3 regions of the Chryseobacterium sp. MYb328 genome follow, and region 1 is predicted to be linked to each of the others. Evidence: riboswitches for the same ligand, from Rfam matches in the RefSeq annotation. Region 1 holds a riboswitch; each other region holds the start of a gene.
The links. A riboswitch is a leader RNA that binds a small molecule or an ion and turns the genes downstream of it on or off. The one in region 1 is predicted to bind cobalamin.
Positions count from the first base shown of each region.

Region 1 (3,285 bases):
CTTTGGATTTCAAATGCCACTTCATTGGCACCACCATGTTTAGGACCTCTTAAAGCACCAATGGCTCCTGTAATAGCTGAATAAATATCTGAACCTGTTCCTGCGATCACACGGCTAGTGAATGTAGAAGCGTTAAATTCATGTTCGGCGTAAAGATTTAACGAGATCTGCATGGCTCTTACCCATGAATCAGAAGGTTTTTTTCCATGTAATAAATGAAGAAAATGCCCTCCAATCGTATCGTCATCTGTTTCTACATCAATCTCTTTTCCATTATGGGTATAGTGATACCAGTATAATAAACCCGAACTGAATGATGCCAGTAATTTATCTGCAATATCCCTCGCTCCGGCAATATTATGATCGTCTTTTTCCGGTTGAATACTGCCAATAGCGGATACCATGGATCTCATTACATCCATCGGATGTGCCGCTGCCGGAATACTCTTTAAAATATTTCTTACAGAATGGGGTAACCCTCTTAAAGACTTTAATTTAGCTTTGTAATTTTTCAATTGAGCTCCGGTAGGCAGCTGACCATAGATCAAAAGGTAAGCTACTTCTTCAAACTCCGCTTTTTCAGCCAGATCCAGGATGTCATATCCTCTGTAGTGGAGATCATTTCCACTTTTTCCTACGCTGCAAAGCGCTGTATTGCCTGCTGCTACTCCAGAAAGGGCAACGCTTTTCTTAGGCTTGAATGTTGGTTCGCTATTCGTTGACATTACTATTTTGTTTAAAAAGGTTATCTAATTTTTGTTCATAATCATGGTATCCAATGCTTTGATAGAGTTCTTCTCTGGTCTGCATAGTGTCTAATACATGGGCCTGGGTTCCGTCTTTGCGGATGTGTTCATAGACATTCAGGGCCGCTTTATTGGCTGCACGGAAAGCTGAAAGAGGGTAAAGGATCAATCCTACGCCTGCATCTTTTAATTCATCAACCGTATACATATCAATCATTCCAAACTCTGTGATGTTGGCCAATACAGGGATTCCCGCTGCATCAACGAATTTTTGATAAAAACTTAGATCAGGAACTGCTTCGGCAAAAATAAAATCAGCACCGGCTTCCTTATAGGCAATGGCTCTTTCAAGAGTTTTTTCCAGCCCTTCATTGGCAAAAGCATCCGTTCTGGCTCCGATTACAAAACTTTCATCTGTACGGGCATCTGCAGCAGCCTTCAGCCTGTCTGACATCTCTTCTTTGGTTACGAGTTCTTTTCCTGGACGATGTCCACAACGTTTTGCTCCCACCTGATCTTCGATATGTAAAGCTGCTGCACCTGCTTTAATCAATGATTTTACAGTTCTGGCGACGTTGAATGCTGATGGGCCAAATCCTGTATCCACATCTACCAGTAAAGGTAAATCACAGACATTGGTAATTCTTTGAATATCAATTAATACATCTTCCAGCGTGGTAATTCCCAAATCAGGAATTCCTAAAGATCCGGCAGCAACGCCGCCGCCTGAAAGATAAATGGCATTGAAGCCGGCTTGTTTGGCCAATAATGCATGGTTGGCATTGATGGCCCCGACAATCTGAAGAGGACTTTCTTTTTGCATAGCCTTCCGGAATTGAGTACCGGGAGACTTCCAGTTTTCATTTTTAGTCATTGTAATATTTATGGTTTAGGTGAAATTTGTTTACAGATAGAGAAGAATAGCGATCATGATTTAATTGCAGGGAAGTAAAAAGAGAATAATGAGTATCGCTTCGATTTGCTGCCAACAGACAGAAAATCTGTGTGTTTTTTAGGAAACAGCATTTCAGGATCTTGACAGATCTGTTGGGTGTGTAGGAATTATCGAAATGGGTTAGGTACATTTTTTACTTTTTACATGCATTAAACGCTATAAAAAGTTCCTGCAGACTTCACAATGCTTTGTGAGAAAGAAAAATTACGGAAAGGTGACACGGATGAGCGGTAGATTCATAGAAGAACCTGTTGTTCTGCTATTATCTATCTCAAAAAATAATACGAGTTGATAAACTATTTTATCATATCATTATCCATACCGTATCATACCTGACTATAAGCTTCAAACCGCGAAAGCATCGTCAATTCGAAATAGGCAGGTCTCCTGACTTGTAACGGTTTTTATCATCCTTCCCATATACCGGAGCATACAGTGGATATGAATTTGATAAAAACCTTTTTGTTGTTACTTACAGTTGCGCGACAGTTCGTGATTTGCACACGATTCCCTTTTAATACACAGCTAAGTGTTACCAATTTCGGTTGATAAAGAAGGTGTTAAGAACTCCTTGGTGGTAAATATAGACATTTTATGAAAACGACAAAATATTTTATGCGAACAATAATTAATTGAATGTAATTTGTTGATAACGTTTTGATTACGAAATGTATCTTTTGATGTTTTTAAAATAATATCTGGAATTTGCCCGGGTTTTTAATTACCAAATTGTTAACAAATAAGATAGAATTTTAAATTGATTTAAATAAAAGGTGTGTTTTTGTAGTAACTTTTCATATTTAAAAACAGAAGGAAAATACTGAATAAGTTCAAAGCTTCAAAATTGGAGTTAATTTCTAAAATACTGCATTTAAAATATAAGAAAAAATTTAGCGGCTGATTCCGTTTCCGTATTTAAACTGGCTTGGAATGATGTTATATTTTCTCTTAAATGCTGCTGAAAAATGTCTGGAATTTTTATATCCAATCACCTCAGAAATTTCATTAATACTTAGATCTCCTTCTATAAGCATTTTTTTTGCATGTTCCATCTTTATATCATTCCAGAAGCCGAATACGGTAGTTCCGAAAAGCTCTTTAAATCCCTTTTTTAAAGTAAATTCATTGGTTCCTACCTGATGGGCAAGGTCTATTAATGAACAGTTTTCATTAAGGTTATTGACGATAAAATCTCTCACTGCATAAATTTTATCTTCATCTTTTTTAAGAAGTGATGAGGTGGAAGAAGTAGTATTAAAAAGCTGTTCCAGTTGTAAAAGAAGAAGTTCAGCCACCTTGGCTTCAAGGTAGATTCTTTTAAAAATACCTTTTCTGTCGCAGTGAATGATGTCGTTCAGAACCTGGTACATTTCCAGGCTGATCCGGCAATGGTCCGGATTGATAAGACATGAATGCTGTTTCTCAATAGCATTTCTGAATGTATTGAATAGTTCAGAGTCTTCAGGAAGGAATTTCTTAAAAAAATCCGGGGCTAAATTAACTTCCAGGATCTGCATTTCATGACCGTCGAATTCCATCTGGCCACTCATCTGATGGGCATAAATTATATTATGCTGATAACTT
Region 1 is NZ_JBBGZQ010000002.1:184,914-188,198, forward strand. Features, by position in the region: gene prpC (bifunctional 2-methylcitrate synthase/citrate synthase) at 1-725, opposite strand, end outside; gene prpB (methylisocitrate lyase) at 712-1,620, opposite strand; cobalamin riboswitch at 2,062-2,256, opposite strand; gene WH267_RS02850 (helix-turn-helix transcriptional regulator) at 2,592-3,285, opposite strand, start outside.

Region 2 (3,285 bases), on a different contig from region 1:
CGCTCATACTCACCATGAACAAGAACATCAATTCCGATGCTTTCCTGCCAACGAATCGTTTTTTGGGTTTCCTCTTTTAATAAAGTATCATATTGCTCGGCAGTCAGTTCTCCCTTTTTGAATTTTGCTCTCCAGCTTCTTACTTCAGCAGTCTGTGGAAATGACCCGATGGTTGTCGTAGGAAATAAAGGAAGCTGTAATGCCTTTTGTTGAGTCTCTTTACGGACACTGAATGAATTTTTCCTTTGCGAATCTGCCTCTGTAATAGAATATGCTCTTAGTTTTACATTTTCATTATGAATCAGTAAAGATGTTTTTCTGTCTGAAGCGGCTTTTTTATTGTTTTCAAAATCCAGAAGAATATTATGATCAGAAGTTTCCGAAGCCAGCTCTTTAAGGATTACCACTTCTTTTACTTTTTGTTTGGCAAAAGCCAGCCAGTTTTTGATTTCAGATTGAAGACCGGTTTCAAAATCTAAATCACATGGTGAATGCAGCAGAGAGCATGAAGGAGCGATGAAAACTCTTTCAGATCCTAATTTTTCAACTGCTTTTTTGATGATAGATAAAGATTTTTCATAATCATTTTTCCAGATGTTTCTGCCATCTACCACTCCAAGAGATAAGCTTAGGCTTTCTGGAATAGAATCAAGTGCATCTTCAAGCTGCTCAGGGTTTCTTATCAGATCAATATGCAGTACATTCACAGGAAGTGAGGCTGCAAGAGACAGGTTGTTCTTTAATCCTTCGAAATATGTCGTTACAATGAATGTAAGTTTTGGAAACTGTCTTCTAAGCTCAGTATATACAAAAGTATAGGCTTCTTTTGCCTTTTCAGTAAGGTCTAAGGCTAAGAAAGGTTCATCAAACTGAATCCATTCAGCACCCTGGCTTTGTAACTTTGATAAGATATCAATATAAACTGGAAGAAGATTATGGGCAAGATCCAGCTTATCAAATCCTTCTTCTTTTTCCTTTCCTAAAAGTAAATAAGAAACCAAACCGATAATTACAGGTTTTGCATTGATCCCTGCCTGTTTTGCTCCGGCAAATTCATTAAAAATCTTATCTGAGGTAAGTTTAAACTGCTGATTTTTATAAAATTCAGGGACTATATAATGATAATTGGTATCAAACCACTTCGTCATTTCCATCGCAGTGATATCCAATCCGTCTTTCTGATATCCTCTTGCCATGGCAAAGTAAAGATCCAGTTCCGAATTGTTCTTTTTAAGAGCTACCTCATGATAACGTGTTGGGATAGCTCCTACCACAAGGCTCATGTCCAGCACCTGGTCGTAGTAGGAAAAATCATTGCAGGGAATAAGATCGATTCCTGCTTCTTTCTGAAGGTTCCAGTTCTGGCTGCAGATAGATCTTCCTACGGTAAGAAGTTCTTCCAAAACGATTTTACCTGACCAATACTGTTCGCAGGCTTTTTTTAGTTCTCTTTTGCTACCAATACGCGGATAGCCCAGAATGTGTGTTTGCATTTTTACAAATTTTAAATTAAACTTATTTTAAATGCTCTTTGAATGCTTCGGAATGCTGTTCGGGATAGAAATTTTTGAGATCAGGTGATATAAGCAGTTGGTACAGTTTCACCCGGAGATAAAACGTACTGCAATAGATCATCTGTATGACTCAAAAGCTTCAGACCGCGAAAGCATTGTCAATTCAGTAAAGGCAGGTCTCCTGACTTGTAACAGTTTCTGTCATCCTTCCCGCTTTTGGCAGTGGATATCTAAGGACAGAAACCTTTGATGTGTTACTTACAGTTGCGCGACAGCTCGTGATTCTCACACGATTCCCTATTAATCTACCTTAAGTAAAACCTTTCCTGTTTGATGAAGATTGTAAAGAACGATCTTTTACCAATAGTATGTCTGATAAAAGATTTTAATTTTGTGTAAAATTACTAAAACAGAATATATTAGCAATTAAACAGGGTTTATTTGGTTAATATAGCTTTTAAATTGTATTTTTAAAGAATATAATTCTGTATATTTGGGTGATTTTAAAATATAAAAGAATAATATTCTGTGGAACAACTTGATGATAAGGACATAAAACTGCTGAAACTGCTTCAGAACAATGCAAAATTGACCGTTAAAGAACTTGCTAAGGAAATTAATCTGTCACCTTCTCCTGTTTTTGAGAGGGTAAAAAGACTGGAACAGGAAGGCTTTGTAAAAAGATATGCAGCAATTCTGGATGCAGAAAAGCTTAACCGTGGATTTACGGTATTCTGCCAGATTAAATTGAAAATTCATGACCGCTCTGTGGGCTATGATTTTGTAAAAGAAATCCTGGAAATTGAAGAAGTGGCAGAATGTTACAATATTTCCGGAGATTTTGATTTCCTGTTGAAAGTTCAGGTTCGCGATATGAAACATTATCAGGATTTTGTATTTAATAAGCTGGGTTCTGTAGACTCTATAGGAAGTACACACAGTACCTTTGTAATGTCTGAAGTAAAAAATAATCAGGGCTTGACTTTATAAAATGACTGTTTTATTTACCTAAAACTTAACAGGCTTTAAAAACCTGTCAGGTGTAATATATTTAGTATCATATTCAGAATAAAAAAATAAAAAAGCCGCTCTAAGAATAGAGCGGCTATACTTTTTTAATTTTTAATGGAGTTGCTGATTAGCAAGTAGAACCACACTCTAATAATTTGATGTGGATTACACCATTAACTACACACTGTGTTTGGCATAAAGCGTTTCCTACAACAGTACCTACACCGCCGATAACTCCACCTACTGTAGAACCTACTCCGGTAACAACGCCACCTACGATAGTACCTACTCCTCCAAGAACGCCACCAACAACGCCTCCTAGACCTCCTAGTAAACCTCCGATTGGATCAAGTAATCCTTCTCCTGAAATTGATTTTAGTTCGTTTCTGTCTAGTTTTTTGAAATTTTTCATGATTAAAATTTTATATGATTAATACATCACAAATATATGATAATTAATAATAAACTCATATTATTTTGAATAAAATAATTAAACAATTTTATTATTTAATATTTCGTTAATATAAATGAATAACATTGTGTATATCATTTTTGTTTGTATCTGATTGATTCACTAAATTTTAAAAAACATATTTCAAATTTTAAATGTTGGAGTTAATATTTTCAATGTAAATTAACTTTTTAATGGTTAATATTTAATGTTTGTTAAAATGAGGTTTTAAAGGTAAAAACTGAGGCTGCAACTGTAAAAAACAGGTGCTTTATTAGCTGATTTTTCTTGCTTTAGTTAAGAAGTGAT
Region 2 is NZ_JBBGZQ010000041.1:11,692-14,976, reverse strand. Features, by position in the region: gene metE (5-methyltetrahydropteroyltriglutamate--homocysteine S-methyltransferase) at 1-1,493, opposite strand, end outside; cobalamin riboswitch at 1,669-1,854, opposite strand; gene WH267_RS24505 (Lrp/AsnC family transcriptional regulator) at 2,043-2,504, shown strand; gene WH267_RS24500 (bacteriocin-like protein) at 2,653-2,937, opposite strand.
Region 2: linked by a shared signal. The riboswitch ahead of metE (5-methyltetrahydropteroyltriglutamate--homocysteine S-methyltransferase) and the one ahead of prpB (methylisocitrate lyase) in region 1 are both predicted to bind cobalamin.

Region 3 (3,285 bases), on a different contig from region 1:
ATTATTAAAGCAGATTTTGATAAACTGTTAACGGGGAAAATTAATACGATTGTATTGGTTACGGGAACAGGATCAGATGGTAATGCTACTCCGAATATTCATACTGCTAACCAAATGGTAAAATTTGTTGATAACCTTGGTGGAAATGGTTCAAGTGATATTTCCGGAATGTTTTCAGTGAGTGGTGTTGAAAACTAGACTCTTCTCTGCTGCAATGAAAAAAGGATTAAGTTTTTTAGCCATTTTCATTCTGTTAATATCTTGTAATAATGATCGTTACGAACCTATTTCTGACGATAATCCACAGGTCTTGCTCAATATTCCGTCTGGGTTTCCGGAACTAAACAATTCGGTGAACTCTAATAAACCTACAAAATATGGAGTAGAATTAGGGGAGAAATTATTTAATGAGAAAAGGTTAAGTGCAGATAATACTATTTCCTGTTCCAGCTGTCATATTCAGGGAAATTCTTTTGCAGATCATAATGCACAGGGAATAGGAATTCAGAATAGAGTAGGGTTGCGAAATGTTCCCGCTATTCAGAATATGCTCTTTATGAAGTTTTATAATTGGGATGGCAATATCCTTGAATTGGAAAAACAGCCGTTGGTTCCTATTATTACTCATGAAGAAATGGGGTCTTCTATTCTGGAAGTGATAGGGAAAATAAGGGATGATATGATGTATAAAGATTTATTCAGAAAAGCATTTGGAGATGAAGCCATTACTGCTGAAAGGATTTATAAGAGTATTGCACAGTATGAGTACACTCTGATTTCTGCCAATAGCAAGTATGATAAGGTAAAACGGAAAGAAGGAGAAAGTTTTACAGAAAATGAAGCCTTGGGATATCAGACTTTTCAACAGAAATGTGCGGGTTGTCATAATACAGAGTTGTTTACTGATCAGAGTTTCAGGAATATTGGGTTTCCTGTAAATCCGGATACCAATGAAGCCGGCCGTGGAAGGGTTACGGGTATTCCGGCAGATTATATGAGTTTTCGGGTTCCTTCTTTAAGAAATGTAGAATATACAGCACCTTATGGAAGTTATGGACAGTTCCCAACATTAAGGGCAGTCCTTGATTATTTTGACAAAGGTGTTTTATCTGCAGATAACCTTGATCCTGTTTTTAAAAATAATGGAAACAGAATTCCTCTCTCGGAGCAGGAAAAGACAAATCTTATCCTGTTTATGAAAACGCTTAGTGATCGTGAATTTGTAAAAAAATAATCACGGGTAAAAACAGAAAAACTCAACAAAAATTGATTGCTTAAATCCCGTTACAATCTAGCGGGATTTTTCATGTTTACTAATTGATAATCATTTTATTCTGCATGCCATCGTATCTGGTGAGAATTTTATATCTTTGCCGGAATTTGGTGAGCCATAATAAGCTCTTAAAAGGGAATCCGGTGAAAATCTGGAACAGACCCGCTGCTGTAAGCTCCGCACCAAAGTTTTTGAAGAATAGATCCACTGTTTTTAGGAATGGGAAGGATTTCAAAAACGGAGTAAGTCAGAAGACCTGCCAGAAATAATAAACGTTTGACGCTTTCGTGGAATAAAGCTTAGGACAACAATGATTCTGTGCAGTAACAGCTGTGCTTTGTCGTTGCTTTTCTTATATCCATTAGCGTCATCATGATCCATGAATGAGCTAATGATAGCAAAACTAACTACATTTCAATTCCATACAATTGTTTTCACGGTATTCGTGTTAACCTCTCAAATTCTATTTTCTCAAACCAGAAAAAAAGACAGTATCAAAGGAGAAGTCATAAAGACTGTCAATATTTACAAAAAAAACTTTAAAGAAATCTTGCCTGCACAGGTCTTACAGGGTGAAGAGCTTGAAAGGCTTAATAGTCATTCTGTTGCGGATGCATTAAGGTATTTCTCCGGAGTTCAGATTAAAGATTACGGTGGAATGGGTGGTTTGAAGACGGTCAATATCCGAAGTATGGGAAGCCAGAATGTAGGTGTTTTCTATGATGGAATCCAGCTTGGGAATGCTCAGAACGGAGTGGTCGATTTGGGAAGATATTCTCTGGATGATCTGGAAGAGATCTCGTTGTACAATGGTCAGAAAAGTGAAATTTTTCAACCGGCAAAAGACTTCGGATCGTCAGGATCTATTTATTTACAACCCAAAACACCGGTATTCACAGGAAACAGGAAAACCAATCTTCTGATCAGAGCAAAAAGTGCTTCTATTGATTTATTTAATCCTTCTTTTCGCTTAGAGCAAAAGATTTCAAAAAGAATTTCAGCAAGCGTCAGTGCAGAATTTCTCCAAAGTGATGGGCTTTATAAGTTCCACTATAGCAGGAAATATCCTAATGGGGCTACTGCTTCTGATACTATTTCCAAAAGATATGACTCCGACATTAAAGCAAAACGCTTTGAAGCTGCTCTTAATGGAACTTTAAATAACGGAAGCTGGAATATACGAGGGTATGGTTATATTTCAAACCGTGGTATTCCGGCACCTATTGTGAAGAACCGTTTTAAGGCAAGAGGAGCAAGAATGCTTGATGAAAATTATTTTGTTCAGGCCAATTTCAGGAAAAAGCTGTTTCCTAAGCTTGAAACTCAGCTGAAGGCAAAGTTTGCTTACGATTACACTTATTTTAACGATACGGTATTGTCTCAGTCTGCGATGCCCGCCATCAATACTTATATTCAACGGGAGGTTTATCTTTCCTCTTCCAATGTATACTCTATCACTCCTAATTGGGATGTCAGTCTGAATGGAGATTTTCAGTATAATAATATGGATGCTAATTTGTATAAATTTTCATATCCTACCCGCTATACTACACTTGTTGCTTTAGCTTCTACCTACCAGTGGAACAGGTTTAAGTTTTTAGGAAGTCTTTTAGGAACATTTACTTTTGAGGAAGTAAAAATGAATAAGCGCCCTGATGACAGGAGAGAATGGACACCTGCTTTCTTTATGAGTTATCAGCCGGAAGCAATGCCAGAGCTTACCCTCAGAGCTTTCTATAAAAATATCTTCAGATTGCCAACCTTTAATGACCTGTATTATACGAGTGTTGGAAATACCTATCTGCAACCTGAGTTTACCCATCAGTATGACGTAGGATTTACCTATCAGAAAAGGTATGATCATTCCCTATTTAAAGGTCTTTATGTAAAAGTAGATGGCTATTATAACAAAGTAAAAGATAAAATTGTAGCAGTGCCAACCACTAATATGTTTCGTTGGATGATGGTGAACCTTGGGAAGGTTGAAATCATTGGAGTAGATGTAAACGTAC
Region 3 is NZ_JBBGZQ010000003.1:157,975-161,259, reverse strand. Features, by position in the region: gene WH267_RS04755 (MbnP family protein) at 1-198, shown strand, start outside; gene WH267_RS04750 (cytochrome-c peroxidase) at 215-1,234, shown strand; cobalamin riboswitch at 1,365-1,551, shown strand; gene WH267_RS04745 (TonB-dependent receptor plug domain-containing protein) at 1,665-3,285, shown strand, end outside.
Region 3: linked by a shared signal. The riboswitch ahead of WH267_RS04745 (TonB-dependent receptor plug domain-containing protein) and the one ahead of prpB (methylisocitrate lyase) in region 1 are both predicted to bind cobalamin.